Ciceribacter thiooxidans: one gene and its partner. The protein of the gene in region 1 interacts with the protein of each later gene in a pairwise test. Links are inferred from orthologs where the notes say so. Each region holds a gene or a part of one and is shown on either strand. Other genes may lie near its edges.

Region 1 (15,327 bases):
TATCGTGGGTTCGAATCCCACCCTCTCCGCCAGTCTGCAAGCCCTTGGTAATCCGGTTTCCCAAAAGTAGGTCCCATTCTCGGCTGGTTATCGCAGGCATGCCTAACGCCGCGCTATAATGTCAACGCACGCATCGTGGTCGCTGATCCGCTCCGCTTTCTCTGCCGGGAGGCGATAAGGCGCGGATCCCTGGGTGACAGTGGCGCGAGCGCGTGGCATAGCGCTGCCCACACAATGAGGCCGTCTTTCCCATGATCCGTATCGACAATATTAGCAAGTCCAACAGTCACCGCATTCTCTATATCGAAGCCTCGGCAGCGCTGAACCGCGGCGAGAAGATCGGTCTCGTCGGACCGAACGGAGCGGGGAAGACGACGCTCTTTCGAATGATTACCGGCGAGGAGCTGCCCGACGAGGGGCAGGTCTCCGTCGAGAAGGGTGTCACGATCGGCTATTTCGACCAGGATGTCGGCGAGATGACAGGACGATCGGCCGTAGCCGAGGTGATGGATGGCGCGGGACCGGTCAGCGTCGTGGCGGCGGAGCTTCGCCTGCTGGAAGCCGCGATGTCGGATCCGGACCGCATGGATGAAATGGACGCGATCATTGAGCGCTATGGCGAGGTGCAGGCGCGCTACGAGGAACTCGATGGTTATGCGCTGGAGGGGCGCGCCCGCGAGGTTCTGGCGGGACTGAGCTTCAGCCAGGAGATGATGGATGGCGACGTCGCCAATCTGTCGGGCGGCTGGAAGATGCGTGTGGCGCTTGCCCGTATCCTTTTGATGCGCCCGGACGTCATGCTGCTCGACGAGCCGAGCAACCATCTCGATCTCGAAAGCCTCATCTGGCTGGAGGAATTCCTGAAAAGCTATGACGGTGCGCTGTTGATGACATCCCATGACCGGGAATTCATGAACCGGATCGTTAACAAGATCATCGAGATCGATGGCGGCGCGCTGACGACCTATGCCGGCGATTACGGCTTCTATGAAGAACAGCGAGCGCTGAACGAGAAGCAACAGCAGGCGCAGTTCGAGCGTCAGCAGGCGATGCTGGCGAAGGAGATCAAGTTCATCGAGCGTTTCAAGGCCCGCGCCTCTCATGCCTCACAGGTTCAGAGCCGAGTGAAAAAGCTCGAAAAGATCGACCGCGTCGAACCCCCTCGTCGGCGTCAGACGGTCGCCTTCGAATTTCTGCCCGCACCGCGTTCCGGCGAAGACGTGATCAATCTCAAGAACGTCCACAAGGCCTACGGCAGCCGGACGATATATGACGGCCTCGACTTCATGGTGCGGCGGCGTGAACGCTGGTGCATCATGGGCATCAACGGCGCCGGCAAGTCGACGTTACTCAAGCTGGTCGCCGGCTCTGCCGAGCCGGACAAGGGGAATGTCTCGCTCGGCGCCGGCGTCAAGCTCGGCTATTTCGCCCAGCATGCCATGGATCTGCTCGTCGGCGACAGCACCATACTGCAATGGCTGGCGGAGCGTTTTCCTAAGGCCGGGCAAGCGCCGCTTCGGGCGCTCGCGGGCTGTTTCGGTTTTTCGGGCGATGACGTCGAGAAGCGGTGCCGCATACTTTCGGGCGGCGAGAAGGCCCGGCTGGTGATGGCGGCTATGCTGTTCGACCCGCCGAATCTCCTTGTTCTCGACGAGCCGACCAACCACCTCGATCTCGATACGAAGGAGATGCTGATCAAGGCACTCTCGGCTTACGAGGGTACAATGCTGTTCGTCTCCCACGATCGCCGGTTCCTGTCGGCCCTTTCCAATCGTGTGCTGGAACTCACACCGGACGGCATCCACCAATACGGCGGGGGGTATGCCGAATACGTCGAACGCACTGGACAGGAGGCGCCGGGCCTACGCATTTGACCAGATACGTCCGGCCGGAGGATTGCGTCCCAGCCTCACTATTTCGTGTATCGCCGTGCGGCGGCGTAGAGGATCATTCTTTCGCCATAGGCATTTCCCAACACTGTTCGGCTGCTTCGGCCTGGGACCCACCCAAGGGGCATCGAAGCTATCAATAGGAGTGACAGGGATGCAGAAGATTCTTGCCGCGGCACTCGCCGCCTTGCCGGTTGCGATGAGCGCGGGTTCCGCGATTTCGGCGGATGCGATCGTGCGATCCGAGCCCGCGCCGACATTTCGTGACAACGGGCCGGCCGGCGGCGTCCGGATCGGCTATCTTGACTGCAGCATCGGCGGGGGCGTCGGCTACGTGCTGGGCTCCGCCAAGGACGTGGAATGCGTCTTCACGTCCGCGATCGGGAGTGAGCCGCTCGACCGTTACGTCGGCGTGGTGCGCAAGATGGGCATCGACGTCGGCTTCACGACACGCAGCCGGCTGGTCTGGGCGGTCTTTGCCCCCACAGCCGGATATCACCTTGGCTCACTCGGCGGTCTCTACCAGGGAGCCACAGCCGAGGCGACTGTCGGCGCGGGTATCGGAGCGAACATTCTCGTCGGCGGCACGTCCGGGTCCATTCATCTGCAAACGATCAGCCTGACCGGACAACTCGGGCTCAATCTTGCAGCGACCGGCACCTCCGTCACGTTGACGCCGGCCGGTTGAACGAAGCAGCGGTGAGGATCGCCACCGCCTTTGTTAGCGAACAGGTTGGATGTCGCAGGCGGAACGGCCTCGCATCGAAATCCTCCTTGAGGTGCGGCGGAAGGTAATCTAGCGTCTGACGCTCTTCTGACGTCGCTTCCTTGGAGAGAGGTCCCGGTGATCATCCGTCCAGCCCACGAGGACGATCTCGATGCGGTCTACGGCATTTGTCTCGTCACCGGCGATTCTGGCCGTGACGCATCGGGCCTCTATTCTGATCCCCGGTTGATCGGCCATATCTACGCGGCGCCCTACGTGCTGTTGGCGCCGCATCTCGCATTCGTTGTTGCTGATGAGGAGGGTGTTGCTGGCTACGTCGTCGGCACCGAAGATGCCCGGTCGTGGGAGAGGCGTCTGGAACAGGCGTGGTGGCCTTCTTTACGGCGAAGATATGTCGACCCAGACGTGTCCCGTCGCTCTGCTTGGACTCCTGACCAGTGTCTGGCTCATCTCCTCCATCACCCGAAGGCAGATCCCGCCGTCGTGTGCGGAAGCTATCCTGCACACCTGCACATGAACGTTCTGCCAAGGCTGCAGGGGCAAGGCGTCGGATTTGCGCTTTTGGACCGCTGGATCGTCGCGGCGGCGTCGTGCGGCGTGCGCGCGGCACACGTCGGTGTCAGTCCTGCAAATATCAGAGGTGCCCGCTTCTGGACACGCGCGGGATTTGCAGAGCTGCAAGCGCCGCAAGACGGAAACGATGCCTTGTGGCTCGGACGCCTGATATAGACCTTCTCACGACCCACGAGGTGAGGACGTAACGGCATGAACAGTGCAGCGACGACCAAGATACGGCCGACGGGCGCGATTGCCACCATGGGGCGCACCGGCTTTCCGCATGTCGTGTCGGAGACGGGTGGTGTGATCGATGTCAGGACCGGAGCCGCAGAGGCGGGCTTCAATCCGCTGGACCTACTCTACGCTTCACTGTCGGCATGCCTGGCGATGAGCGCCCGCATTGCGGCGAGCAGGCTCGGTATGCTGCATCGCCTCACGAGCGTCACTGTGCGTGTCACGGGCTCAAAGGCGCCGGACGAACCTTCCCGCCTTGCGCGGTTCGACATCGAATTCGAAATAGCCGGCGACTTCGATAAAGCGACGAGAGACGAAATCGCTCGTCTTGCCGAGGGCGAAATCTGCACCGTGAGCAACACCATCAAGGGGCAGCCGGAATTCACGGTCACGGTCGCCGGCGCCGACAGATGTCACGACGCGGGAGCATGATCGCTTGGCGGCCTCTCAAATGGAGCCAGCTTCGACCATGTAGCTGCCGGCGGTGCACATGCGCGCATCGTCGGAGGCGAGAAAGAGAACCATGCGCGCGACATAGACTGGGTCTATCAAATCCGGAAGGCACTGGCGGCGGCGATGCGCCTCAAGCTTTTCCGGCGTTGCCCACAGCTCCTTCTGCCGGTCGGTCATGATCCAGCCGGGGACGACGGCATTGACGCGGATGCGATATTGGCCGAGCTCGCGGGCCATCGTGCGAGTCAATCCGTGCACTGCGGCTTTGGCCGTCGCATAGGCCGGAAATCCGTCTGCCGCTTCCCACCAGCTGTTGGAACCCAGGTTGATGATCGAGCCGCCGCCAAGTTCGATCATGTCCGGGGCGACCGCCTGAATGGCAAAGAACTGATGCCGCAGATTGGTATTCATCCGGTCATCCCAGTATTCGGGCGAGAGATCGCGCCATCCATGCCGGTCGTCGCGTGCCGCATTGTTGACGAGAGCTGATGCCGGACCAAGACGCCGGCGGAGCGCGGCGCAGGCGACCTTGAGTGCGGTGACGTCCCTCAAGTCACAAATCTCGTAGTCGATCTGTCCCGCTTCTGACGCCAACCTGGCGCTGGCTTGCGCGTCGAGATCGATGAAACCGACGCGGCACCCCTGTGCTGCGAAAGCGCGAACGATTTCGGCGCCGATGCCAGAGGCGCCGCCGGTCACAAGAGCCGTCTTGCCGGCAAGGCTGGGATAGGTTGCGAAGGCGTTGGTCATGTGTGTCTCCGGTTCTGTTCTCGCGTACGGCAGAGTGTTGTCGGTTTCTGGCTCACTTTGGGGAGGGTACCGTGGAGGCTCGTGATCCTCAGCAAACGACTTCCGTCTGTTTCCTCCAGCTCGTTGCAGTTTCCGTCATCCCGGCGCCTCATAGGCCTTCCATACCAGTGGTCGGTGATTCGTGCCCGTCAGCGCCATTCGAAGCGCCGCCAGATTTGCAGCTCTCCGCCGGGCTCAAGCTTTGCGCAAGCGAATTCTCTTACAGATGAAGGATCAGCCGGGATGTCGTCCGGCCTCAAGGGGACAATGATATGTCGAACGAAGCCGATCACTTCTACCATCGCCAGGACCGCGACGTACAAATCCTCATCGCCGAAAACAGGGGTGATGAGCTGACCGATATCCTCGTGGACGCGCTGTACGATGCATTCCGCATCCTGCGGGACGAGGCGGAAGGCGAAACGCTGCACTAAATCCGGTGGGCTGACTTTTCAATATCGCCTTCTGCCATTGTGGTCCAACCCTGTCCGCAGATCGCGTTGGTTCGTCGAATGCCATGGACATTCAGCTTTGCCTGCATCATGCCGTTTTTCGGATGCTAGACTTTGCGCGATGATTCGCATCGTGCCGGCCGGAGGCCGGCCAGTACCAAATCCAGCCGCCTGCGCCGAGCGCTGAGCGGCTTCAACGGCTCCGGGAGACGAGCATGACGGACAACACGAAACCGGAGATCACCGAAATGCGGCCCAAGATTGCGGTCATCGGTATCGGCGGCGGCGGCGGCAACGCAGTCAACAACATGATCGCCGAGGGGCTGGAGGGCGCGGAATTCATCGTCGCCAATACGGACGCCCAGGCTTTGACGATGTCCAAGGCCGCGCGGATCATCCAGCTGGGTGCGACCGTGACCCAGGGGCTCGGAGCCGGTTCCTTGCCCGATGTCGGTCGGGCGGCAGCCGAGGAGTCGATCGATGAGATCATGGATCACCTCGCCGGCACGCATATGTGCTTCGTTACGGCGGGTATGGGCGGCGGTACCGGAACCGGTGCGGCACCTGTGATCGCGGAAGCGGCACGTCGGGCGGGTATTCTAACGGTCGGGGTGGTCACCAAGCCCTTCACGTTCGAGGGCCGGCGCCGCATGCAGGCTGCGGAGGAGGGCATCGAACGCCTGAGGGAAAGCACCGATACGGTCATCGTCATTCCCAATCAGAATCTCTTCCGCGTCGCAGACGCCAAGACGACCTTTGCAGACGCCTTCTCGATGGCTGACCGGGTGCTCTATTCCGGTGTGGGATGTATCACAGACCTGATCGTCAAAGAGGGTCTGATCAATCTCGATTTCGCCGACGTCAAGACGGTGATGCGCGACATGGGGCGCGCCATGATGGGAACGGGTGAGGCCTCCGGGGAGGCTCGCGCGATGAAGGCGGCGGAGGCGGCAATATCGAACCCGTTGCTCGATGAAGTCTCGATGAAGGGCGCCCGCGGCGTGCTGATCTCGATCTCCGGCGGAACGGACATGACCCTGTTCGAAGTGGATGAGGCCGCTACGCGCATTCGCGACGAGGTCTACCACGACGCCAATATCGTCGTGGGCGCTATTTTCGACCAGAGCCTTGCCGGAAAGTTCAGGGTTTCGGTGGTTGCGACCGGACTGAGCGATCCGCTTTCGGCGGAAGAAGCAGCGGTTGTCGGAGGCGAGGGGCACATGAGTGAGGGCATGTCCCGACTGCTGCAATAGCCGTGTCGTGGCGGCCGCGACGATCTAGATCGAAACGAGAAGGATCGAGCGGCCGCTTGTCACGTCGGAAACCAGTCTGCGGACCGCTGCGGTTTCAAGTTCAGGAAGTGCGAGCGCAAGCTCGGCACCTTCTTCGGTGAAGACTTCCTCTTCAATCCTGAGGTCCGGCACGGCAAGCAAGCGCGCCTTGACGATCGCCAGATCGGCAAAGCCGACCTTCACCTGCGCAGGCACCCGAGGAATGACGAGGCTTTTCGGCGCAGCGCGAAGGCAGGCCGCGGCAGTCCCTCCATATGCACGGACCAAGCCGCCGCTGCCGAGCAGGACGCCGCCGAACCATCGACTGACGACAACAGCCACATTGTCCAGCGACTGTCCGTCAATCGCTTGCAGAATCGGCTTTCCAGCCGTTCCGCTCGGCTCACCGTCGTCGCTGAACCGGTATCTCGAGCCGATACGCCACGCCCAGCAGTTATGCCCGGCGGAGAGTTCTGAATAGGTTTCGATGAAGTCCCTCGCCGCCGCTTCTGTGGCGACCGGACCGGAGACCGCCTGAAACCGGCTTCTCTTGATTTCCTGTTCAAACGTTTGTGTGCTTTCGAGCGTGTACATTCCGATCTCCCGGTACACGACTTAGGACACCCACATCGGGAAGGCCAGCTCTATGACACCAGCGAGTTTTGGGCCTGTAACGGGCGGTCTCGTCCAAAAAACGACCTCAAAATCGCCGAGAAACGCCTCATTCGCCGTTTCCTACACATTTTTAGGGCAAGTTCGTGTCACTGGCTCGACAAGTGGTTTGTAATCGTTATGCTGCGCCCCATACCGCTTTGGTGGTAGAAAAATACTAAAATCGTGCCAATTCAAGAAAACACGAATGACGATCGGCTCGACCCGAACAAAATTCTCCCCCTCTCAGTTTCTTCGATCAAAGCAGCCGACCAACGGTTTTGCTTCGATCGTGAAAGAGACCGCCTCGGGTTTTCTCGTGGCGAGGTGGCGAACGCGTGTGTGTAGAGAGTTCGGAGAATGCGGCCAACCTTCGGCCGGAACCGCGAGCCGTTGAAACAACCCAGGCCGGCGGTCCGGCCCTCTTCAATTGGGAGACACACTATGAAGTATAAACTGGGTATCGCTGCTGCACTGCTTTCGGCGACTTTCTTCGCCAGCGCTGCGAGCGCCAAGACTTTCGTCTATTGCTCCGAAGGCTCGCCGGAGGGCTTCGATCCCGGCCTTTACACGGCCGGCACGACCTTCGATGCGTCCGCGCACCCTGTCTACAGCCGACTGCTCGAATTCGAGCCCGGCACGACGAAGCCGGTTCCTGGTCTCGCCGAGAGCTGGACCGTCTCCGACGACGGGAAGGAATACGTCTTCAAGCTGCGCAAGGACATCAAGTTCCATACCACGGACTTCTTTACGCCGACCCGCACCCTGAACGCTGACGATGTCGTCTTTTCAATCGATCGCCAGATCAACAAGAGCAATCCGTGGAACCAGTATGTCGCCGGTGCTGCATGGGAATATGCGGCAGGGATGGGCTTCCCGGACCTGATCAAGTCGGTGGAGAAGGTCGACGACCTGACCGTCAAATTCGTCCTCAACCGCCCGGAAGCGCCGTTCCTCGCCAATCTCGCAATGCCTTTCGCCTCGATCGTTTCGAAGGAATATGCCGACAGCCTCGACGCAGCCGGCAAGAAGGAACAGCTGAACCAGATGCCGGTCGGAACCGGACCGTTCGTCTTCGTCGGATACCAGCAGGACGCCGTCATCCGTTACAAGAAGAATGCCGACTACTGGGGTGGTGCGCCGAAGATCGACGACCTCGTCTTCGCGATCACGACGGATGCAGCGGTGCGCTATCAGAAGCTGAAGGCCGGCGAATGCCACCTGATGCCCTATCCGAATGCCGCTGATGTCGAAACCATGAAGTCCGATCCGGCCCTCACGGTTATGGAACAGGAAGGCCTCAACGTCGCCTACCTCGCCTACAACACGACCCAGGCGCCCTTCGACAAGGTCGAGGTTCGCAAGGCACTCAACAAGGCGATCAACAAGCAGGCGATCGTCGACGCCATCTTCCAGGGCATGGCAACGCCGGCGAAGAACCCGATCCCGCCGACCATGTGGTCCTACAACGACAAGGTTGAGGACGACACGTATGATCTCGACGCTGCGAAGAAGATGCTCGAAGAAGCCGGCGTCAAGGATCTGTCGATGAAGCTCTGGGCCATGCCGGTTTCGCGTCCCTACATGCTGAATGCCCGTCGTGCTGCCGAAATCATCCAGGACGACTTCGCCAAGATAGGGGTAAAGGCCGAAATCGTGTCCTACGAATGGGCCGAGTATCTCGACCGCTCCAAGGCGAAGGATCGTGACGGCGCCGTCATGCTCGGCTGGACCGGTGACAATGGCGATCCGGACAACTTCCTCGACACCCTGCTCGGCTGCGACGCCGTCGGTGGCAACAACCGTGCCCAGTGGTGCAACAAGGAGTTCGACGAGCTTGTGAAGAAGGCGAAGATCACTTCCGACCAGGCCGAGCGCACTAAGCTCTATGAGGAGGCTCAGGTCGTCTTCAAGCGCGAAGCGCCGTGGGCGACGCTCGACCACTCGCTGTCGGTCGTGCCGATGCGCAAGGAAGTCAGCGGCTTCGTGCAGAGCCCGCTTGGTGATTTCACCTTCGAGAACGTCGATATCGCCGAGTAACGACGTATATTAGAACTTTTGCCGCGGGATGCGTTGCGCCTCCCGCGGCATTCGTACTAATAGAGCACCCAATTGAAGCACGTCATGCTTAGCGGCTGAGGTCTGGCCGTTCCGGATGCATATCCGTCAATCAGATCTTCCGCAGAAACAGCGACAGGTTCCCTATGTTCAGCTTCCTTTTGCGGCGCCTCGCCGTGTTGATCCCGACATTTATCGGGGTTTCGATCATCGCCTTCTCGTTCATCCGGATGCTGCCGGGCGATCCCGTTGCGCTGCTGTCCGGTGAGCGCGTGATGTCGCCGGAGCGTCACGCCGAAATCAGTGCTCACCTCGGTCTGGATAGGCCGCTCGTCGTGCAGTATTTCGACTATCTCGGCGGGATCGTTACCGGCGATTTCGGTACTTCTATCGTTTCGAAGACGCCGATCCTCGAGCAGTTCCTCTCTCTCTTCCCCGCCACGGTCGAGCTGTCATTGTGTGCGATCGTCATCGCCGTCCTCCTCGGTATTCCGGCGGGCGTCTTTGCGGCAATCAAACGGGGCTCATTCTTCGACCAGGCTCTCATGGGAGTTGCGCTTGTCGGCTACTCGATGCCGATCTTCTGGTGGGGACTGCTGCTGATCATCCTGTTTTCGGGTATCCTGCAATGGACACCCGTGTCGGGACGCATCTCGCTGATGTATTTCTTCCCGCCTGTTACCGGCTTCATGCTGATCGACTCCCTTCTGTCAGATCAGAAAGGCGCATTCTTTTCCGCGCTCAGTCATCTTGTGTTGCCGTCGATCGTGCTCGCGACGATACCGCTTGCGGTGATCGCGCGGCAGACGCGCTCGGCGATGCTGGAGGTGCTCTCCGAAGACTACGTGCGTACCGCCCGTGCAAAGGGTCTTTCGCCGTTCAGGGTGATCGGTGTCCACGCGCTGCGAAACGCCATGATCCCGGTCATTACGACGATCGGCCTGCAGATCGGCGTCATGCTCGCGGGAGCGATCCTCACGGAGACGATCTTCTCCTGGCCGGGGATCGGCAAATGGATGGTCGATTCCGTCTTCCGCCGTGACTACCCGGTCATCCAGGGCGGACTACTGCTGATCGCGGCCATCATCATGGTCGTCAATCTCATTGTTGATCTGCTTTACGGCCTGATCAACCCTCGTATCCGGCACTAGAAGGAGAAAATCCCATGGCCGATACCATCAACGATATCGACAACTCTCCAGAGGTCCTCTCGACCGCAGCTTTGCGGCGGAAGATGCTCAAGGAGTTCTGGTTCTACTTTTCTGAAAACCGCGGCGCCGTCATCGGGCTCTTCGTCTTTCTCCTACTGGTGATCGTCGCAGTCTTTGCGCCGTTCATCGCACCGCATTCTCCTTTTGAACAGTACCGCGACGCGGTGCTTCTCCCCCCTGCCTGGATCGACGGCGGCCGCGGCGGCTATCTGCTCGGCACCGATCCTGTCGGTCGCGACATTCTTTCCCGTCTTCTCTACGGCGCACAGTATTCGCTGTTCATCGGCGTTTTCGTGACCACCCTGTCGCTGTCTTCTGGTGTGCTGATCGGGGTCTTCGCAGGCTATTACCGCGGTTGGGTCGACACCATCATCATGCGCCTGATGGACATCATTCTCGCCTTCCCCTCGCTTCTGCTCGCGCTCGTGCTGGTCGCGATCCTGGGGCCGGGCCTGACCAACGGGATGATTGCCATCGCGCTCGTCTTGCAGCCGCACTTCGTGCGCCTTACGCGCGCGGCGGTCATGAGCGAGAAAGGCCGCGACTACGTCACCGCATCCCGCTTGGCAGGCGCCAGCCCGTTGAGGCTCATGTTCCGGACCATCCTTCCGAACTGCATGGCGCCTCTGATCGTCCAGGGAACATTGTCGTTCTCCAATGCAATCCTCGACGCGGCGGCACTCGGCTTCCTGGGAATGGGTGCCCAGCCGCCGGCCCCGGAATGGGGAACGATGCTCGCCGAAGCGCGCGAATTCATCCTCCGGGCCTGGTGGGTCGTCACCTTCCCCGGTCTTGCAATCCTCATCACCGTGCTGGCGATCAACCTTATGGGTGACGGCCTGCGCGATGCTCTCGATCCGAAGATGAAGAGGTCGTGAAATGGCCCTGCTCGAAATCCAGAATCTGACGGTCGAGTTCGAAACCGCAACGGGATGGTTCAAGGCGGTCGACGGCGTATCGCTCTCGGTCGATGCCGGTGAGGTACTGGCAATCGTCGGCGAGTCCGGCTCGGGAAAGTCGGTTTCCATGCTGGCCGTCATGGGGCTTTTGCCCTGGACGGCGAAGATCACCGCCGATCGAATGCTGTTCCAGGGGCGGGACATCCAGAATCTGTCGCCAGCGGCCCGCAGGGAACTGATCGGCAAGGACATTGCGATGATCTTCCAGGAGCCGGTCGCAAGTCTCAATCCGTGTTTCACGGTCGGCTTCCAGATCGAGGAAGTTCTTCGCGTCCATATGGGAATGGACAAGAAGGCGCGCCGGACGCGTGCGGTGGAACTTCTCCGCCAGGTCGGCCTTCCCAATCCGGAAGAACGGCTCGGCCATTTCCCGCACCAGATGTCCGGTGGTCAGTGCCAGCGCGTTATGATTGCCATGGCGATCGCCTGCGATCCGAAACTTCTGATCGCCGATGAGCCGACCACAGCGCTGGACGTCACTATCCAGAAGCAAATTCTCGACCTCCTGATGTCGCTGCAGGCGAAGAACGGGATGGGCCTCATCATGATCACCCACGACATGGGCGTGGTGGCGGAGACGGCCGATCGGGTGATCGTCCAATACAAGGGTCGGAAGATGGAAGAGGCCGACGTTCTGACGCTCTTCGAGGCGCCGAAGAGCAACTACACCAAGGCACTGCTCTCCGCGCTGCCGGAAAACGCAACCGGTGACCGCCTGACGACGGTCTCCGATTTCATGACTGGAGCGGATGCCGAGGGAGAAGACGCATGAGCGCTATGCAGGAAGATACCAGGCCGATGCTCGAGATCCGCGACATCAAGCGCGACTATCATGTGCCAACCGGCCTCTTCAAACCGGAGAAGATCGTTCATGCCGTGAAGGGAGTGTCCTTCTCGCTGGAGGCCGGAAAGACGCTGGCGATTGTCGGTGAAAGCGGGTGCGGCAAGTCGACTCTCGCGCGGATTCTCACGTTCATCGACGAACCGACTTCGGGTGAGCTCCTTATCGACGGCAACAAGGTCGACACTCGTCCGGGGCATCTGACGCCCGAGATGCGTCGGAAGGTACAGATCGTCTTTCAGAACCCTTACGGATCTCTCAATCCTCGCCAGAAGATCGGCGATGTCCTTGGGGAACCACTGCTGATCAATACTGGCATGTCGGCAGCGGAGCGACGGGAACGGTCGACCGAGATGCTCGTCAAGGTGGGACTCGGACCCGAACACTACAATCGTTACCCGCATATGTTCTCCGGCGGACAGCGCCAGCGCATTGCGATTGCCCGCGCCTTGATGCTCAACCCTAAGCTTCTCGTCCTTGATGAACCGGTTTCGGCCCTCGACCTTTCGGTCCAGGCGCAGGTTCTCAATCTGCTCGCCGACCTACAGGAAGAATTTGGGCTGACCTACGTCTTTATCAGCCATGACCTTTCGGTGGTTCGTTACATCGCCGACGAGGTCATGGTGATGTATTTCGGCGAAGCTGTCGAATACGGTACCCGCGATGCGGTATTTTCCGACCCGCAGCACGAGTACACGAAGACGCTGTTTGCTGCGACGCCACGGGCGGACGTCGAATCGATCCGGGCACGCTTGGCTGCGAAGGGTCGGCTGAAGGCTGTCGGCTGACGATCACACTGCCGGCTGCGGCTCGAACACCGTAGTGCAAGTTCGGGGTCAGGTCTCGTCCTGACCCGGGCGGTGACAGGAAACCGAGCGTCCGGGCGAAACCGGGTGCAATACCGGGCGTTCGGTCCCGCATCGTTCGATTGCGCGCGGGCACCTCGTTCGGAACGCGCAACCATTTTCTCCTGCCGGAGCTTTGAGCGGCGGCTGCACCTGCGGCAGCTGCCTTTGGTGCGCCTGGACATTCGGCTCAGCTGCCGCCAAGGCTTGCGAATATGGATGGAGCGGTTTCCGGAAGACCTCGTCGGCCGGTCCCGTCTCCACGATCCGGCCGCCATACATCACGCCCACCGTGTCTGCAACGCAATCAACTGCTGCAAGATTGTGGCTGATGAAGAGGAATGCGACGCCACGGCGCTCGCGCAAATCCATGATGAGATTGAGGATCTGGGCCTGAACCGAGAGATCGAGCGCGGAGACCGGCTCGTCCGCGATGACCAGCTTCGGTTCCGTCACCAGTGCGCGGGCGATCGCGATGCGTTGGCGTTGCCCACCGGAGAACTCATGCGGGTAGCGGCGCATATGATTGACGGATAGTCCGACACTTTCCAGTACTTCGGCCACCCTGTCCTCGATCTGCCGACGACCGAGACGTACCGGCAGGGCATGAAGTGGCTCGGCCACGGTCCTGCCGATCCGCTGGCGTGGGTCGAGGGATCCGAACGGATCCTGGAATACCATCTGAAATGCGCTGCGCCGGTGCATAAGCTGGCGGGCGGGCAACGTGAAAAGGTCGTCACCGTCGAACATGACCTTGCCGGATGTCGGCCGGTCGAGCGCCGCAACGATGCGCGCGAGTGTCGATTTGCCGGAGCCGGACTCACCGACCAGACCGAAAATGCTGCCTGGTTCTATACGGAGCGACACGGAGTCGAGTGCCCGATGGCGATGTGGGGACAAGAACAAGGCGTGTGAGACGTAGTCACGCGTTACCTCTTGCACGTCGAGAAGCGGGGCTTTCATCGGGACGTCTCCCGGCCTGGATCATGGATGCACCGGCTCCCCCCTCCCTCCGGCAGTGAGAACCACGGTGGGTCGACCTCATGGCAACGCGTTTCACGCTCCGGGCATCGATCGGAAAAGGCGCAACCGCGCGGACGATGCGTGAAGGTCGGCACCGTTCCCGGAATGGCAGCGAGGCGCTGTCCTCTTTCAAGACGACGTGGCACGGTGTGCAGAAGACTGCGTGTGTAGGGATTGAAAGGGGCGGTGAGAACCGCGTGGGTTGCTCCCTCCTCCATCATCCGTCCTGCATACATGACGATCATGCGCTGGCAGGTACTGGCGACAACGCCGAGATCGTGGCTGACAAAGATGAGCGCCATTCCTTGTTCGCGGACCAGCTCGTCGAGGATGTCGAGAATTTCCGCCTGTACAGTGACGTCGAGGGCTGTCGTGGGCTCGTCCGCAATCAGCAAGGGCGGATTCAGCGCCAGTGCGATTGCGATGCCGATGCGCTGGCGCTGCCCGCCGGACATCTCGTGTGGATACATTCGCGCACGACGGTGCACGTCCGGAATCCGCACCTGATCGAGCAACCGGAGCGCCTCTGCGCGGGCTTTCTGCCAGCTCACCCCCCTGTGCCAGACGAGTCCTTCTGCGACCTGATCGCCAACCGTCATGACGGGATTGAGGGCGGTCGCCGGTTCCTGGAAGATCATGCCGATCCTGTTTCCGCGTACCCGGCACATCTCGTCGTCCGAGAGGGCGAGCAGATCTTGGCCCTCGAAGGTGATGTGGCCGCCCGCGCGGGCTGCTGCGGGCAGCAAGCCCATGATCGCAAGGGCGAGCAGCGATTTTCCGGACCCGGATTCCCCGACGATTCCGAGCGTCTCGCCCGGCCGCAGGGCGAACGAGATATCGCGCAATATCGAGGATGCCACGCCATCGCTTCCGCGGAGCGACACGGTCAGTCCGTCGACTGCAAGCAGGGTATCGCCCTTCATCGGCAGTCCTCGGTTCGCGGATCTAACAAGTCCCGCAGTCCATCACCCAGCATGTTGAAGCCGAGAACGGCGACGGCAATGGCAAGACCCGGGAGGATGGCGAGCCATGGAGCGATTTCGAGGTAGGTTTGCGCGTCCGCGAGCATGCGGCCCCAGGTCGGCGCCGGTGGTGGGGTCCCGAGCCCGAGGAAACTCAGGCCTGCTTCGGTCAGAATTGCAAGGCCGAGCTGGACCGCGGCTTGCACGACGATCTGGTTTGCGATGTTGGGGAACACGTGCTCGATTGTGATCAGCAAATTGCCCTTGCCTGCGCCGCGTGCGGCAAGGACATAATTTCGCGACCAGACCTGTCGTGCCGCACCGGCGGCGACACGTGTGAAGACGGGGACCATGAACACGGCGATGGCAATCACTGCGGTCCACCGTCCCGTCCCTAGAAACGC
Region 2 (15,649 bases), 1.6 Mb from region 1 along the record:
TTGCCGAGCATGACGGCGCCGTCGTCCCAGAGGTTCTGGGTGACGGTCGATTCGTATTTCGGCTTGAACCGGCTGAGGACCGCACTGCAGGCCTGGGTGTGGACGTCGCGGGTCGCAAACAGGTCCTTTACACCGAGCGGAATGCCCTCGAGCGCGCCGGCCTTGCCGGCGGCGATGCGCGCGTCGGAGGCCTTGGCCATCTCCAGCGCCTTCTCCGGCGTGACCGTCACAAAGGCGTTGATCGCATCGTTCGCGGTCTCGATCGCCTGCAGATAGGCTTCGGTCAGCTCGACGGCTTTGAATTCCTTCGCCGCCAGTTTGGCGCGGGCTTCGGCAATGGTCAGGCTGGTCAGTTCGCTCATGATCGGTTCACTTCAAAATGAAAGGCGCCTTGGCAGCGCATCAATGCTGGATACGGCCCGGAGACGGCCGTCACGCACGGAATAGGCGACGGTTATTCGACAACCTTCGGCACGAGGAAGAAATTGCGATCGGTCTCCGGCGCATTGGCGACGATATCGTCCGCCTTGCTGCCGTCGGTGACCTCGTCCTTGCGCTTCTTCATCGCCATCGGCGTGACCGACGTCATCGGCTCGACGCCGGTGACATCGACCTCGGAGAGCTGCTCGACGAAGCCGAGAATGCCGTTCAGCTCACCCATCATCCGCTCCGCATCCTCTTCATTGAGGGCAATGCGGGCAAGATGCGCAACACGCTTCACGGTGGCGAGATCAACGGACATGGGTATTCTCCAGACAGACTGTTTCCCCCGCTATAATGGCCGCGGGACGCATGCGCAACGGGGGAAATCGTCAGAGGTCGAGGCTCTCGCCGGGCTTCGGCGTGGCGACCTTCGTCTTCGTTCCCTCCATGCCGGCGACGAACTTCTCCGGCGTCTGGTCGATGATCGGGAAGGAGCCGTAATGGCAGGGTAGCGCAACCTCGAAATTGAAGAAACGCTGGCAGGCGAGCGCGGCGACGGCACCGCCCATCGTAAAGCGGTCGCCGATCGGAACGATGCCGATGTCGGGGCGATGCAACTCGTTGATCAGCGCCATGTCGGAGAAGATATCTGTGTCGCCCATGTGGAGCAGCGAGGCGCCGTCGTCGAAATGCAGCATCAGGCCGTTCGGATTGCCGAGCGAGTGGGAAACACCATCCTCGGTGATCGAGGCGGAGGAATGCAGCGCATTTGTGAAGGTGACGGTGAAGCTATCCATGTCGATGGTGCCGCCGGTATTGCCCGGCGAATAGTTTTCCAGCCCCTTGTGGGCGAGCCACATGCAGAGGTCGAAATTGGCGACGACCGTCGCACCGCTTTCCTTCGCGATCGCAAGCGTATCGCCGACATGGTCGCCATGGCCGTGGGTCAGCAGGATGTGGGTGACGTCGGCAGCCGCTTCTTTGAGGTCGAGACCCTCGAAGCCCGGATTGCCGGTGAAGAAGGGATCGATGAGAATGCGGGCCTTGCCGGTTTCGATGCGGAAGGCGGAATGCCCGAGCCAGGTGATTTTCATTGTCGTCTCTTCCTTTCGAATCTTCTGCCGTGCGGCCACGATCTCATTAGAGTATTTTGGCCGACAGCGGCAGCAGGGCAAGTGCGCAGACACCGTCTGCGCTCGTATTGCGCTACCCTGCCCGGTAGGATATGCGACGTCATCCCCTCGATGGACGGAGTTTGCGGCGCACGCGGCGTCATTCATCGGGTTTTCGAGTGACGGCCGCAAGGAGGCAAGAATGTCCGACGATGATTATGTATACGACGAAGTAACCGGCGAATGGCGGCCGGCCTCCGAAATGGCAGCGCAGGCCGCAGCAGCGGCCGAGGTTCGCGACAGCGCCGGCAACGTGCTCGCCGACGGTGATTCCGTCACCCTCATCAAGGACTTGAAGGTCAAGGGCACCAGCACGACCCTGAAGCAGGGGACCGTCATCAAGTCGATCCGCCTCACGGAGAATCCGGAGGAGGTCGACTGCCGCCACGACGCCATCAAGGGCCTGGTGCTGCGCACCGAATTCTTGCGCAAGCGGTAAGGAACGGCATGGCCACGCTGACGATCGAGCAACTCGCAGGCTTCCTGAAGCCCGGCCAGGCGATTGCCGGTCTCGATCTCGGCACCAAGACGATCGGGGTCGCGATGTCGGACCTCGGTCGCCGCTTTTCCACCCCCCGCCCGGTCATCAAGCGCGTCAAGTTCACCAAGGACGCCGAGGTGTTGCTCGATTTCGCGGCACGGGAGAAGGTCGCCGCCTTCGTCATCGGCCTGCCGATGAACATGGACGGCTCGTCAGGACCACGCGTCCAGGCGACGCGGGCCTTCGTGCGCACGATGTCCGACAAAACCGATATTCCCTTCATCCTGTGGGACGAGCGGCTTTCGACGGTCGCAGCGGAACGCGCACTTCTCGAAATGGACGTGTCACGGGCCAAGCGTGCCGAACGCATCGACTCGGCGGCCGCGGCCTTTATCCTTCAGGGTGCCCTCGACAGGCTTTCCGCGCTATCGAGAATGGGCGCTTCCGACACGGACGTGCCCTGACGCGTCCGCCACCAGGCGGCAATCGCACGGCGCTTGCGCAAGGCGATGATCGCGAAGACGAACAGGCTGTCGAACACGATGGCGCGTGCGACCAGCGGCGGAATGGTGTCCGGCGGGATGCCGAGAATATCCCCGTAGATCTGGAAGACCATGTCATGCGCCTGTCGGGTCAGCATGAAATAGCCGAAACTGATGTCGTTGTAGGAAAGGCCGTACCAGCCTCCGAGCAGCACGATCGGCGTCGCCCAAAAAATCAGGAACGTCTTCATGCCGCCCTCCCCTTCCATTCTTGTGACGGCGTCCAGTTGCGGACGAGCCATGTCGCCAGAGCCATCGCGCTGAGCACGACGGCAGGCACGGCGATGTCGAGCGCCAGGCCGGCGAAGAACATCATCACCATGAGCATTCTCGCGATCCGTGCGGCGTTGTTAACCATCTTGCCATCGGCTCCGGCATCAACCGGTCCGAAACTCGCGCGTTAACCGACCTCGCGCAACGTAAACCATTTATTAAGGTTAACGCGCCCTGGGGATAACCGGCACACCGCCCACCCCCTTCGAGATCACGGTAGTAGACGGATAGTTATTTAGCTTGAGAGCTAACCATCGACTCAGGAGGGAAAGCTGTCGCTCAGCGGTCCGGATATCGTGCGGCCCGCCTACCCTGCCGCCGGATAAAGGAGATCGAGGACGTAGCGGGCGTCGAAGCGGGCGTCGATGGCGCCGTAGGTGTGGCGCCAGCCGCCGGCGAGGCGCGTCTCGAGGAACGCATCGGCGATTTTGCCGGCACCGAGGCGATAGAGTTCCGCCGCGGCGGCGGCGAGCGCCAGTTGCTCGACGAGGAGCCTTGATGCCGCCTCGTCGCGCTCGGCAAGGGCCGTCGCCGCCCTCAGGACCTCGACGGTCTTCCTGCCGGAGACGCCGAGGTCGCGTTCGAGCCCTGCAAAGATCGTCTCGAAGAGATCCTTGCCGCGGTTCAGCACCCTGAGCACGTCGAGCGCCATGACGTTGCCCGACCCTTCCCAGATCGCATTGACCGGCGCTTCCCGGTAGTGGCGGGCGATTGCCCGCTCCTCGATGTAGCCGCTGCCGCCGATGCATTCCATCGCCTCGTAGATCAGCGCGGGCGCCATCTTGCAGACCCAGTATTTGACGACCGGCGTCATCACCCGCGCAAAGGCGGCATCGGCGGGGTTGTCGCGCGCCTGGTCGAAGGACTGCGCGAGCCGGAAGACGAGTGCGGTCGCGCCGGCGACGTCGAGCGCCATGTCGGCGAGCACGCGGGTCATGATCGGCTGGTCGATCAGCATCTTGCCGAAAACGCTGCGGCCACGAACATGGTGGACGGCTTCCGCCATCGAGGCGCGCATGATGCCGGCAGACGCGACGGCGCAGTCGAGCCGGGTCAGCGTCACCATGTCGAGGATCGTGCGGATGCCGTCGCCGGGCTGGCCGAGGATATAGCCGAACGTGCCGTCGAACTCGACTTCCGAGGAGGCGTTGGAACGGTTGCCGAGCTTGTCCTTCAGTCGCTGGAACTGCAGCCCGTTGGCCGATCCGTCTTCGAGGAGCCGCGGCACGAGGAAGCACCCGATTCCCTCCGGCGTCTGGGCGAGCATCACGAAGGCGTCGCTCATCGGCGCCGACATGAACCACTTGTGGCCGGAGAGACGGTAGATGCCCTCGCCCACCCGCTCGGCGCGGGAGATATTGGCGCGAACGTCTGTACCGCCCTGCTTCTCCGTCATGCCCATGCCGAGCGTTATTCCCGTCTTCTGCATCGGCGGCTTGTTGGAGGAGTCGTATTTGCGAGAAAGGATTTTCGGCACCCACTCCTTCTGCACCTGCGGCGAAGCCATCAGCGCAGCGACGGACGCGCTCGTCATCGTCAGCGGGCAGAGATGACCGCATTCGAGCTGGGCGGTCAGGAAGAAGCGGACCGCGCGGGCCCTGTGCTCGTAGCCGCGGGTGTCGGGATGGTTTTCCCAGGCGGACGAATGCAGCCCGTTCGCCATCGAGCGGCGCATCAGCGCGTGCCAGGCCGGATGGAATTCGACGACGTCCAGCCGTTCGCCGCGCACGCCGTGGGTCCGCAACTGCGGCACGTTCTGGTTCGCCATGCGCGCCAGTTCCTGCGCCTCCGGCGAGGTCACGTAGCGGCCGAGCGCGTCATATTCCTCCCGCAGCGAGCGGTGAAGTCCGGAGCTCAGATCGACGATCAGCGGATCCGACCGGTAGGCATTGACGCCGGACCAGGGTTTCGGCTGATTCAGTTCGGCGAGTTTGTCTTCTGTCCGGCTCATTTCGCTCATTTTTGTCTTTTGAAGGATCTGATTCGTTTAACATGGGGAACAAAGTCCAATCCACATAGCACATGCTTGCCCCCCCGGCTGGCAATCTTTATAGACCGCGTGACTATCTCAGGAGGACAGTCCCATGGTCTTCTTTCCCCACCGCCACCTCCTCGGCATAAAGGGCCTCACCGAACAGGACATCACCTTCCTGCTCGACAAGGCCGACGAGGCCGTCAAGATCAGCCGCCAGAGGGAAAAGAAGACCTCGACGTTGCGTGGTCTCACCCAGATCAATCTCTTCTTCGAAGCCTCGACGCGAACGCAGTCCTCGTTCGAGCTCGCCGGCAAGCGGCTCGGCGCGGACGTCATGAACATGTCCGTCGGGAACTCCTCGGTGAAGAAAGGCGAAACGCTGATCGACACGGCGATGACGCTGAACGCCATGCGGCCGGACGTGCTGGTCATACGGCATTCCTCCGCGGGCGCCGCCGCCCTCCTCTCCCAGAAGGTCGCATGCTCGGTGGTCAATGCCGGTGACGGCCAGCACGAGCATCCGACGCAGGCGCTCCTCGATGCGCTGACGATCCGTCGCGCCAAGGGCAAGCTCTCGCGCATCATCGTCGCGATCTGCGGGGACGTCCTGCATTCGCGCGTCGCCCGTTCGAACATCCTGCTGCTGAACGCCATGGGCGCCCGCGTCCGGGTCGTGGCGCCGGCAACGCTGTTGCCCGCAGGCATCGCCCAGATGGGCGTCGAAGTCTTCCACGACATGAAGGAGGGCCTCAAGGACGCCGACGTCGTGATGATGCTGCGCCTGCAACGCGAGCGCATGTCGGGCGCCTTCGTGCCTTCGATCCGTGAATATTTCCACTTCTACGGCCTCGATGCAGAAAAGCTGAAGGCGGCGAAGGAAGACGCGCTCGTCATGCACCCCGGACCGATGAACCGCGGGGTCGAGATCGCCTCGGAAGTCGCCGACGGCCCCCAGAGCGTCATTGAGCAGCAGGTGGAAATGGGTGTCGCTGTGCGCATGGCGGTCATGGAGGCCCTGCTCGTCTCCGGCAACCAGGGTCCGAGAACGGAAGGAATGGGCGCATGAGCACGACCACGCCCCTCGTCTTGAAGAATGTCCGCATCGTCGATCCGTCGCGCAGCATCGACGAGGTCGGAACGATCGTCGTCGGGGCTGACGGCCGCATCGCCGCAGCCGGCGCCGACGCACTCAACCAGGGTGCACCCGACGGCGCAGAGGTGCGCGACTGCCGCGGGCTGACCGCAGTGCCGGGTCTCGTCGACGCGCGCGTCTTTACCGGCGAACCGGGCGCGGAACACCGCGAGACCATAGCCTCGGCGAGCCGGGCTGCGGCAGCCGGCGGCGTCACTTCCTTCATCGTGATGCCGGACACCGACCCGGTGATCGACGACATCGCGCTGGTTGAATTCGTGCGCAAGACCGCCCGCGACACCGCCCTCGTCAACGTCTATCCGGCGGCGGCCCTGACGAAGGGGCTCGATGGCGTCGAGATGACCGAGATGGGGCTTCTCCAGGAAGCGGGAGCCGTCGCCTTCACCAACGGCCGTCACGGCCTCCACGACACGCAGGTCCTGCGCCGCGCGATGACCTATGCACGGGAATTTTCCGCCGTCATCGCGCTTGAGGCGAAGGACAAGTATCTCGGCGCCAACGGCGTGATGAACGAGGGCCTGCTTGCCGGTTGGCTCGGACTTTCCGGCGTTCCCAAGGAGGCCGAGATCATCCCGCTCGAACGCGACCTAAGAATCGCGACGCTCACCCGCGCGAAGTATCACGCCGCAAAGATCTCGGTGCCGGAATCTGCCGAGGCGATCCGCGTCGCCCGCGAACGCGGCGCGAACGTCACCTGCGCCGTCTCGATCAACCACCTGTCGCTCAACGAGAACGACATCGGCGAATACCGCACCTTCTTCAAGCTGTCGCCGCCGCTGCGCTCGGAGGACGACCGCATGGCCATGGTCGAGGCGATCGCCGACGGCACCATCGACATCATTGTTTCCTCGCATGATCCGCAGGACGTCGACACCAAGCGCCTGCCCTTCTCCGATGCCGCGGACGGTGCGATCGGGCTCGAGACGATGCTTTCAGCCGCCCTTCGCCTGCACCACAGCGGCCAGGTGTCGCTGATGCGTCTCATCGATGCCATGTCGACGCGGCCGGCCCACATCTTCGGCCTCGACGCCGGGACGCTGAAGCCGGGCGCTGCGGCCGACATCACGCTCATCGACCTCGACGAGCCGTGGCTCGTCTCCAAGGAGGCGATTGTCTCCCGCTCGAAGAACACGCCGTTCGAGGATGCGCGTTTTTCCGGACGGGCGGTGTCGACCTATGTCCGCGGACGGTGCGTGCATTCGCTATAAGATAAATAACGGGGGGACACAGTGGCGAACGTCAATTTCCTGCAAATCGGCCTGCCGGCTCTGATCGCGGTGCTGAGTCTGGGCTATCTCCTGGGCTCCATCCCCTTCGGCCTCCTGCTCACCCGTATGGCCGGCCACGGCGACCTGCGGCAGATCGGCTCCGGCAATATCGGCGCCACCAACGTGCTCAGGACCGGCAACAAGAAGCTCGCGGCCGCAACCCTGCTGCTCGACGCACTGAAGGCGACGGCCGCTGCGGTGGCCGCACAGGCGGTGTTCGGTGCCAATGCCGGCCTTCTCGCCGGGTTTGCCGCTTTTATCGGACACCTCTTTCCGGTCTGGCTCGGCTTCAAGGGCGGCAAGGGCGTCGCGACCTATATCGGCACCCTGCTCGGGGTTACGCCGCTGATGGTGCTCGTATTCGCAGCCGTCTGGCTGTCGATCGCCTTCATCACCCGCTACTCCTCGTTGTCTGCACTGATCGCGACTCTTGTCATTCCGGTTGTATTGTGGATTACTGGCGCCGAGGAAGCCGCCATCGTGACGGCGATCATGACCGTCGTTTCCTGGTGGCGGCACAAGGCCAATATCGAGCGCCTGATCGCGGGAACGGAAAGCCGGATCGGACAAAAGGGATAGGCGCATGCCCGAGCGCAGCGCAAGACGGAACGGGATTGCGCTGACGGAAAGACAACGGATCGCCTGGCTGCGGCTGATCCGAAGCGACAATGTGGGGCCGGCGACCTTTCGCGACCTCATCAACCATTTCGGAAATGCCGAAGCGGCGCTCGCCGCCCTGCCGGAGCTGTCGCGGCGCGGCGGCTCGACGCGGCCTATCCGCATCGCCAGCGAGGCCGATGCCGTCCGCGAACTCGAAACAGCCCGGCGCCTCGGCGCAACCTTCATCGGCATCGGCGAACCGGACTATCCGCCGGCCCTGCGACAAATCGACGGCGCACCGCCCCTCCTTGCAGCCCGCGGCGACCTTTCGGCGACACGGCTTGCCCATGTCGGCATCGTCGGCTCCCGCAATGCCTCGATTGCCGGCGTCAAGTTCGCGAGCCTCATTGCACGTGAACTCGGCAGGGCCGGCTATGGCATCATTTCCGGACTGGCGCGCGGCATCGACACCGCCGCCCATCGTGCGAGCCTCGAAACGGGGACGATCGCCGCCATGGCCGGGGGGCTCGACCGTCCCTACCCTCCCGAGAACATCGGGCTTCTCGAAGAAATCTGCAGCGGCCGCGGGCTCGCCATCAGCGAAATGCCGTTCGGTTGGGAGGCGCGGGCGCGCGACTTCCCGCGCCGCAACCGCCTGATTGCCGGCGCGGCCCTCGGCGTCGTCGTCATCGAGGCGGCGAGCCGCTCCGGTTCACTGATCACCGCACGCCTTGCCGGCGAGTTCGGGCGGCTCGTCTTCGCGGTGCCGGGCTCCCCTCTCGATCCCCGATGCCACGGCACCAACGGACTTCTCAAGGACGGGGCGATCGTCACCACCGGACCCGAGGACATCCTGCAGGCGCTGGCGCCGATAGCAGGCGTGGCAAACCTCGCGCCACGGCAGGCCGAGGAACCGGATGGAGACGGAGAGGAGAAGGCGTTGGAGCCGCCACCGACCGCAAACGAACGGACGCGCATCATCGACGCCCTGGGACCGACGCCCGTGGAGATCGACGACATCATCCGTCATACCGGCCTGTCCGCGTCAGCGGTCTATTTGGTCTTGCTGGAGCTCGATATCGCCGGGCGCCTTCACCGCCACGCCGGCGGCCTAGTCTCCCTGGCCATGGCGGACTGAAAGGCCGCGGCGCCCCGCCTGGATGTCCCCCGCCTCCAGGTAGGCCATCTCGATGAGGTAGCAGAGCATGTCCGCACCTTCCCGCTGCGCCACGTTGCGCAGCTCGCCGAGTATCTGGCGGACGTAAGCGATGTTCTCGCGCACCCGCAAGCCGTCTCCATTACCGTCAAGAAAATTCGGAACCATCGTCCAAGCCCCCAGATCCAAAATTGCCCGGTCACGCCGGACGGCTGCACATCAATGGAGTCGAGGATAGACAATTTATCTAGAATTGCAACTTTAACGATTGCTCCCTTTAGTTGTATTGCGTTGAACTTGAGAAAATGACGGCTCCCCCTTGACCGGAAGCGAATCCCTGTCCATGTCGGGAGGCCTGTAACGCAACGTACCCCTCTCAGCCGTGCTGAAGATCAAAGGTCCGCTGGCTTGTACCGAGAAAAAGTATGAATGTCGTAGTCGTTGAATCTCCAGCCAAAGCCAAGACGATCAACAAGTATCTCGGATCGGGATACAAGGTCCTCGCATCGTTCGGTCACGTTCGTGACCTGCCGGCGAAGGACGGCTCGGTGCGGCCGGACGACGATTTCGAGATGGTCTGGGAGGTCGACGGCGCCTCCGCGAAGCGGATGAAGGACATCGCCGACGCGGTCAAGGACTCCGACGGCCTCTTTCTCGCGACCGACCCGGATCGCGAAGGTGAAGCGATCTCCTGGCACGTTCTCGATCTCTTGAAGAAGAAGAAGGTGCTGAACGGCAAGCCGGTCAAGCGGGTGGTCTTCAACGCGATCACGAAGAAGGCTGTTCTCGATGCGATGGCGCAGCCGCGCGACATCGACGAGGCACTGGTCGACGCCTATCTCGCCCGCCGGGCGCTGGACTATCTCGTCGGCTTCAACCTGTCGCCGGTCCTCTGGCGCAAGCTTCCGGGTGCGCGTTCGGCCGGCCGCGTGCAGTCGGTAGCGCTTCGCCTCGTCTGCGACCGCGAAACGGAAATCGAACGCTTCGTCGCCGAGGAATACTGGCAGATCTCCGCGCTTCTGAAGACGCCGCGCGGCGACGAGTTCGAGGCGCGTCTCGTCTCGGCCGACGGCAAGCGCATCCAGAAGAACTCGATCAAGAACGGCGAGTCCGCCCACCGCATCAAGGACCTGCTGGAAGGCGCCCGCTACGTCGTCGAAAGCGTCGAGGCAAAGCCCGTCAAGCGCAATCCGGGCCCGCCCTTCACCACCTCGACGCTGCAGCAGGCGGCGTCCTCGCAGCTCGGCTTCTCCGCCTCCCGCACCATGCAGATCGCCCAGAGGCTCTACGAGGGCATCGACATCGGTGGCGAGACAGTCGGTCTCATTACTTATATGCGTACCGACGGCGTGCAGATGGCGCCGGAAGCGATTGACGCGGCGCGGCATGCGATCGGCGACCAGTTCGGCCCCCGCTACCTGCCGGAGAAGGCCCGCTTCTATTCCACAAAGGCGAAGAACGCGCAGGAAGCCCACGAAGCGATCCGCCCGACCGATTTCAACCGGATCCCGGCCAAGGTCCGCAGCCACCTCGATTCCGACCAGCTGCGGCTTTATGAACTGATCTGGAAGCGCGGCATTGCCAGCCAGATGGCTTCGGCCGAGATCGAGCGCACGACGGCCGAAATCCTCGCCGATCGCGACGGCGAGAAGGCGGGCCTGCGCGCTGTCGGCTCGGTCGTCCGCTTCGACGGCTTCCTCGCCGCCTATACCGATCAGCGCGACGAGAACGAAAGCGGTGAGGACGACGACGAAAGCGGTCGCCTGCCGGAAATCAACGCCCGCGAAATGCTGGAAAAGCGCAAGGTGAATGCCAGCCAGCACTTCACCGAGCCGCCGCCGCGCTATTCGGAAGCCTCGCTGATCAAGAAGATGGAAGAGCTCGGCATCGGCCGTCCGTCGACGTATGCGGCGACGCTCGCGACGCTCCGCGACCGCGACTATGTGACGATCGACAAGCGCAAGCTCATTCCGCAGGCGAAGGGCCGTCTGGTGACGGCCTTCCTCGAAAGCTTCTTTACCAAGTATGTCGAGTACGACTTCACCGCCGACCTCGAAGAGAAGCTCGACCAGGTCTCCGCCGGCGAGCTGAACTGGAAGGACGTGCTGCGGGACTTCTGGCGCGATTTCTTCTCGCAGATCGAGGATACCAAGGAGCTGCGCGTCACCAATGTGCTCGACGCGTTGAACGAGGCGCTCGCACCGCTGGTCTTCCCGAAGCGCGAGGACGGCTCGGATCCGCGCATCTGCCAGGTCTGCGGCACCGGGCAGCTGTCGCTGAAGCTCGGCAAGTACGGCGCCTTCGTCGGCTGTTCCAACTATCCAGAGTGCAACTATACCCGCCAGCTGTCCTCGGAGGGCGGTGCCGATGCCGAGGCATCCGGCGTGCCCGAGACCAAGAACCTCGGCAAGGATCCCGTCACCGGCGAGGAGATCACTCTTCGCAGCGGCCGCTTCGGGCCTTATGTCCAGCGCGGCGAAGGCAAGGAGGCCAAGCGTTCCTCCCTGCCCAAGGGCTGGACGCCGGCGACCGTCGACTATGAAAAGGCGCAGGCGCTGTTGTCGCTCCCGCGCGACGTCGGCAAGCATCCCGAGAGCGGTAAGATGATCTCCGCCGGTCTCGGTCGCTACGGGCCGTTCGTCCTGCATGACGGCACCTACGCCAATCTCGACAGCATCGAGGATGTGTTCTCGATCGGCCTCAACCGCGCGGTCACAGTTTTGGCGGAAAAGCAGAGCAAGGGACCCGGAGCCCGCGGGCGTACCGCCGCGGCGGCGCTGAAGGAGCTCGGAGACCATCCCGACGGCGGCGCGATCACCGTTCGCGACGGACGCTATGGTCCCTACGTCAACTGGGGCAAGGTGAATGCCACCCTGCCGAAGGGCAAGGACCCGCAGTCCGTGACCGTCGAGGAGGCGCTGGCGCTGATCGCGGAGAAGGCCGGCAAGTCCGGCGGCAAGGCGGGCACGAAGGCGAAGAAGCCCTCGGCCAAGACGACGAAGGCCGAAGGTGGCAGCAAGACCACCAAGGCGAAGACGGCAGCGAAACCGAAGGCCAAGACGGCCACGAAAGCGAAAAAGAGCTGACGATTGAAGAAGCCATCGCGCGATACGAGCCGCCCCGCAGACACCCGCAAAGGCAAGCCCCTGCGGGGAGAAGCTGATACGGCAGGCGATGACCTGCCGATCATCCACGGCGCGGTTCCCTCGCGCGAAGTGCTTTTGCGATTCATCGCGGAAAATCCGGACCGTGCCTCCAAGCGCGAGATCGCCAAGGCCTTCGGCCTCAAGGGCGAGGCGCGCGTCGAGCTCAAGGACGTACTGCGCGCGCTCGAAGACGACGGTCTCGTGCAGAAGAGCCGCAAGACATTGACGCGCCCCGGCGCCCTGCCCTCGGTCGCAGTCCTCGACATCACCACCCGCGACAAGGATGGCGAGCTGATCGCGCGACCCGCCGAATGGGCGGACGAGCTCGGTGTCGCGCCTGCCGTCGCGATCCGCCAGTCGAGTTCGGACCGCGCGAAGGGCAAGGCGCCCGTCGGCGGGCTCGGCGACCGCGTTCTCGCCAAGATTTTCGTTGCCAAAGATCGCGCAGGGCCTGCCTATACCGCTCGCGTCATCAAGATTCTCGACAAGCGTCGGAACGCCATGCTCGGCGTCTTCCGCGAAACGCCGGGCGGCGGCGGACGGCTGATGCCGATCGACCGGCGCGACGAGGAATTGTTGATCGACAGCGCCGACCTGGGCGAGGCAAAGGACGGCGATCTCGTAGAGGTGGAAATCGCCCGCAGCGGCCGCTTCGGCCTGTCGCGGGGGCGTGTGCTTTCGGTGATCGGCTCCGTCGCATCGGAAAAGGCGATCTCGATGATCGCGATCCACGCGCACGGCATTCCGCATATATTCCCGCAGGCCGTGATCGCCGAGAGCGAAACCGTGAAGCTTGCCGGCATGTCGCATCGGGAGGACTGGCGCGACCTGCCGCTGATCACCATCGACCCGGCGGATGCGAAGGACCACGACGACGCGGTCTATGCCGAACCCGATACGTCTCCCGACAATCCGGACGGCGTGATCGTTACCGTCGCGATCGCCGACGTCTCCTGGTACGTGCGGCCGAAATCGCAGCTCGATCGCGAGGCGGTGAAGCGCGGCAATTCGGTCTACTTCCCCGACCGCGTGGTGCCGATGCTGCCCGAGCGTATCTCGAACGATCTCTGCTCGCTGCGGGAAGGCGTCGACCGGCCCGCGCTCGCGGTCCGAATGGTCTTCTCGAAGGAAGGCCGCAAGGCCGGCCACACCTTCCACCGGGTCATGATGAAGAGTGCGGCCAAACTCTCCTATGCGCAGGCGCAGGCGGCGATCGACGGCGCACCGGATGACAAGACCGGACCGCTTCTCGACACGATCCTGAAGCCGCTCTGGCACGCCTACGCGGTGCTGAAGCGCGGGCGCGACCGCCGCCAGCCGCTCGAACTCGACATGCCCGAGCGCAAAATCCTGCTGAAGCCCGACGGCACCGTCGACCGGGTCTTCATCCCCGAACGGCTCGATGCGCACAAACTCATCGAGGAGATGATGATCCAGGCGAACGTCGCAGCCGCCGAGACGCTCGAAAAGAAGCGGCAGCCGCTCGTCTACCGCATCCACGACGCGCCGGCGCTTTCCAAGCAGGAGGCGCTTCGCGAGTTCCTTGCGACCATCGGCATCAACATGGCGAAGGGCGGGCAGCTGCGTTCCAACAGCTTCAACGGCATCCTGGCGAGCGCCCTCGATACGCCGCACCAGACCATGGTCAACGAGATGGTCCTGCGCTCGCAGAGCCAGGCGATCTACAGCCCGGAAAACATCGGCCATTTCGGCCTCAACCTCTTGAAATATGCCCACTTCACCTCGCCCATCCGGCGCTATGCCGACCTCATCGTGCACCGGGCGCTGATCGGCTCGCTCGGCCTCGGCGAAGGCGGCATCACCCCGGACGAAGAGGCGACGCTCGACGATATCGCCGCCGAAATCTCGACCTTCGAGCGGCGGGCGATGGCGGCGGAGCGCGACACCGTGAACCGGTTGATTGCCCATCATCTCGCCGGACGCATCGGTGAGGAGTTCGACGGACGCATTTCGGGCGTCACCAAGGCGGGCCTATTTGTCGCATTGCCGCAGTTCGGTGCGGATGGTTTCGTCCCCGTGTCAACGCTGGGGCGGGATTACTATATCTATGACGAGGCGCACCAGGCACTCTCCGGCGAGAAGACCGGCCTCGGTTACCGGCTCGGAGACGCGGTCCTGGTGAAGCTCGTCGAGGCGGTGCCGCTCGCCGGCGCGCTGCGATTCGAAATGCTGAGCGAGGGCCGCGAGATGCCGACGGCGATCCGCTCGTTCCACAAGACCACCCGTCGCGGCAAGAAGCTGCCGGGCACACGGGCACGGCGCGGGCGACGCTGAGCGCGCGCCCGACGAGAAAGGAAGTTCGACATGCAAGACAACACGGCCGATACGGTGCTTCATCTCGGCGGACAGGAAGCGAACCGCCCCGTCGGGCGATCGATCATGCGTGGCATGCTGAACACCTGCCCCGCCTGTGGCGGCGGCAAGCTCTTCCGCGCCTTCCTGAAGCCTGTCGACCACTGCGCTGTCTGCCAGGAGGAAATGTTCCATCACCGCGCCGACGACCTGCCGCCCTATCTGGCGATCCTCGTTCTCGGCCACGTGCTGCTCGGCGGCTTCATGATGACGGACCTCATCTTCCCCGCCTCGGACTGGGTTCACCTCGCCATCTGGGCGCCTCTCGGCGTCATCACCACCCTGCTTGCGATCCAGCCCATCAAGGGTGGTGTCATCGGCCTGCAATGGGCCTTGCGCATGCACGGTTTCGGCGGCGAGAGCGACGATCCGGCCGAATACGATCCGTTGCCGAAGGATCAATGAGCCGCTCCGCATTTCCTGACCCGACTGCTACCGCTTCGCCGACGACGCGCCTGACGCCGAAGGACGCGGCGACGCTGATCGTGATCGACCGCAGCGACGGGCGCCTGCGCGTGCTCTTCGGCAAACGCGGCGAGCGCCACGTCTTCATGCCGAATCTCTACGTCTTTCCGGGCGGCCGGCGGGACCGCGGCGATCACGCCCTGCCCTATCTGCGCGATCTTCATCCACAGGTCCTCGCAAGGCTCGCCGCTGGCAGGAGCGATCCCACGGCCCTGCGGCGTGGTCGCGCACTGGCGCTTGCCGCCATACGGGAGCTTTACGAAGAAACTGGCCTCTTCATCGGACGACCGGCAGACGGCGCGGCCGCCGATCTCGCGAGCCTGCGCTACGTCGCCCGTGCCATTACGCCACCCGGCAATGTCCGCCGTTTCGACACCCGCTTCTTTCTCACCTTCACCGACGAGGCAGGTATCGATCCGACCAACATCCGTGATTCGGCGGAGCTACATGATCTTACATGGCTTGACATTGACGCGGCGTCGGGTCTGAACATGCCGCTGATTACCAGGACCATTCTCGAAGACGTCATCGACCGGATGAAGGCCGATCCGTCACTGCCATTCGGAAGCCCGGGTCCCTTCTACTACAGCCGTCGCGGACGAACGTTCCGTGGCGACATCTG

Evidence for each region.
Region 2: the proteins of H4I97_RS17950 (region 1) and topA interact in binary tests that used the Escherichia coli proteins (3 or more experiments, as listed by UniProt). The link is inferred for Ciceribacter thiooxidans from one-to-one orthologs.

Annotation. Positions count from the first base shown.
Region 1 is NZ_CP059896.1:3,623,780-3,639,106, forward strand. Bases 5,174-8,024 are described here. They hold H4I97_RS17950 (IMPACT family protein), read right to left. Parts: upstream 6,968-8,024; coding sequence 6,380-6,967; downstream 5,174-6,379. Other genes in these bases: ftsZ (cell division protein FtsZ), read left to right, coding at 5,318-6,355; H4I97_RS17955 (ABC transporter substrate-binding protein), read left to right, coding at 7,469-8,024. Also shown: ribosomal protection-like ABC-F family protein, read left to right, coding at 252-1,874; H4I97_RS17920 (DUF992 domain-containing protein), read left to right, coding at 2,044-2,577; H4I97_RS17925 (GNAT family N-acetyltransferase), read left to right, coding at 2,734-3,345; H4I97_RS17930 (OsmC family protein), read left to right, coding at 3,382-3,840; H4I97_RS17935 (SDR family NAD(P)-dependent oxidoreductase), read right to left, coding at 3,856-4,611; H4I97_RS17940 (hypothetical protein), read left to right, coding at 4,923-5,084; more of H4I97_RS17955, read left to right, coding at 8,025-9,064; H4I97_RS17960 (ABC transporter permease subunit), read left to right, coding at 9,229-10,233; H4I97_RS17965 (ABC transporter permease subunit), read left to right, coding at 10,248-11,171; H4I97_RS17970 (ABC transporter ATP-binding protein), read left to right, coding at 11,173-12,024; H4I97_RS17975 (dipeptide ABC transporter ATP-binding protein), read left to right, coding at 12,021-12,881; H4I97_RS17980 (oligopeptide/dipeptide ABC transporter ATP-binding protein), read right to left, coding at 12,930-13,901; H4I97_RS17985 (ABC transporter ATP-binding protein), read right to left, coding at 13,898-14,884; H4I97_RS17990 (ABC transporter permease), read right to left, coding at 14,881-15,327.
Region 2 is NZ_CP059896.1:1,997,425-2,013,073, forward strand. The notes cover bases 9,157-12,329. They hold topA (type I DNA topoisomerase), read left to right. Parts: upstream 9,157-9,468; coding sequence 9,469-12,129; downstream 12,130-12,329. Other genes in these bases: H4I97_RS09680 (hypothetical protein), read right to left, coding at 9,157-9,211; rnr (ribonuclease R), read left to right, coding at 12,190-12,329. Also shown: Asp-tRNA(Asn)/Glu-tRNA(Gln) amidotransferase subunit GatA, read right to left, coding at 1-362; Asp-tRNA(Asn)/Glu-tRNA(Gln) amidotransferase subunit GatC, read right to left, coding at 455-742; H4I97_RS09630 (metal-dependent hydrolase), read right to left, coding at 813-1,517; H4I97_RS09635 (alkylphosphonate utilization protein), read left to right, coding at 1,738-2,034; Holliday junction resolvase RuvX, read left to right, coding at 2,043-2,540; H4I97_RS09645 (DUF6105 family protein), read right to left, coding at 2,474-2,809; H4I97_RS09650 (hypothetical protein), read right to left, coding at 2,806-2,976; H4I97_RS09655 (acyl-CoA dehydrogenase family protein), read right to left, coding at 3,199-4,851; H4I97_RS09660 (aspartate carbamoyltransferase catalytic subunit), read left to right, coding at 4,976-5,932; H4I97_RS09665 (dihydroorotase), read left to right, coding at 5,929-7,227; glycerol-3-phosphate 1-O-acyltransferase PlsY, read left to right, coding at 7,249-7,866; DNA-processing protein DprA, read left to right, coding at 7,871-9,025; more of H4I97_RS09680, read right to left, coding at 8,999-9,156; more of rnr, read left to right, coding at 12,330-14,484; H4I97_RS09695 (DUF983 domain-containing protein), read left to right, coding at 14,515-14,967; H4I97_RS09700 (NUDIX hydrolase), read left to right, coding at 14,964-15,649. UniProt on the Escherichia coli protein: Releases the supercoiling and torsional tension of DNA, which is introduced during the DNA replication and transcription, by transiently cleaving and rejoining one strand of the DNA duplex.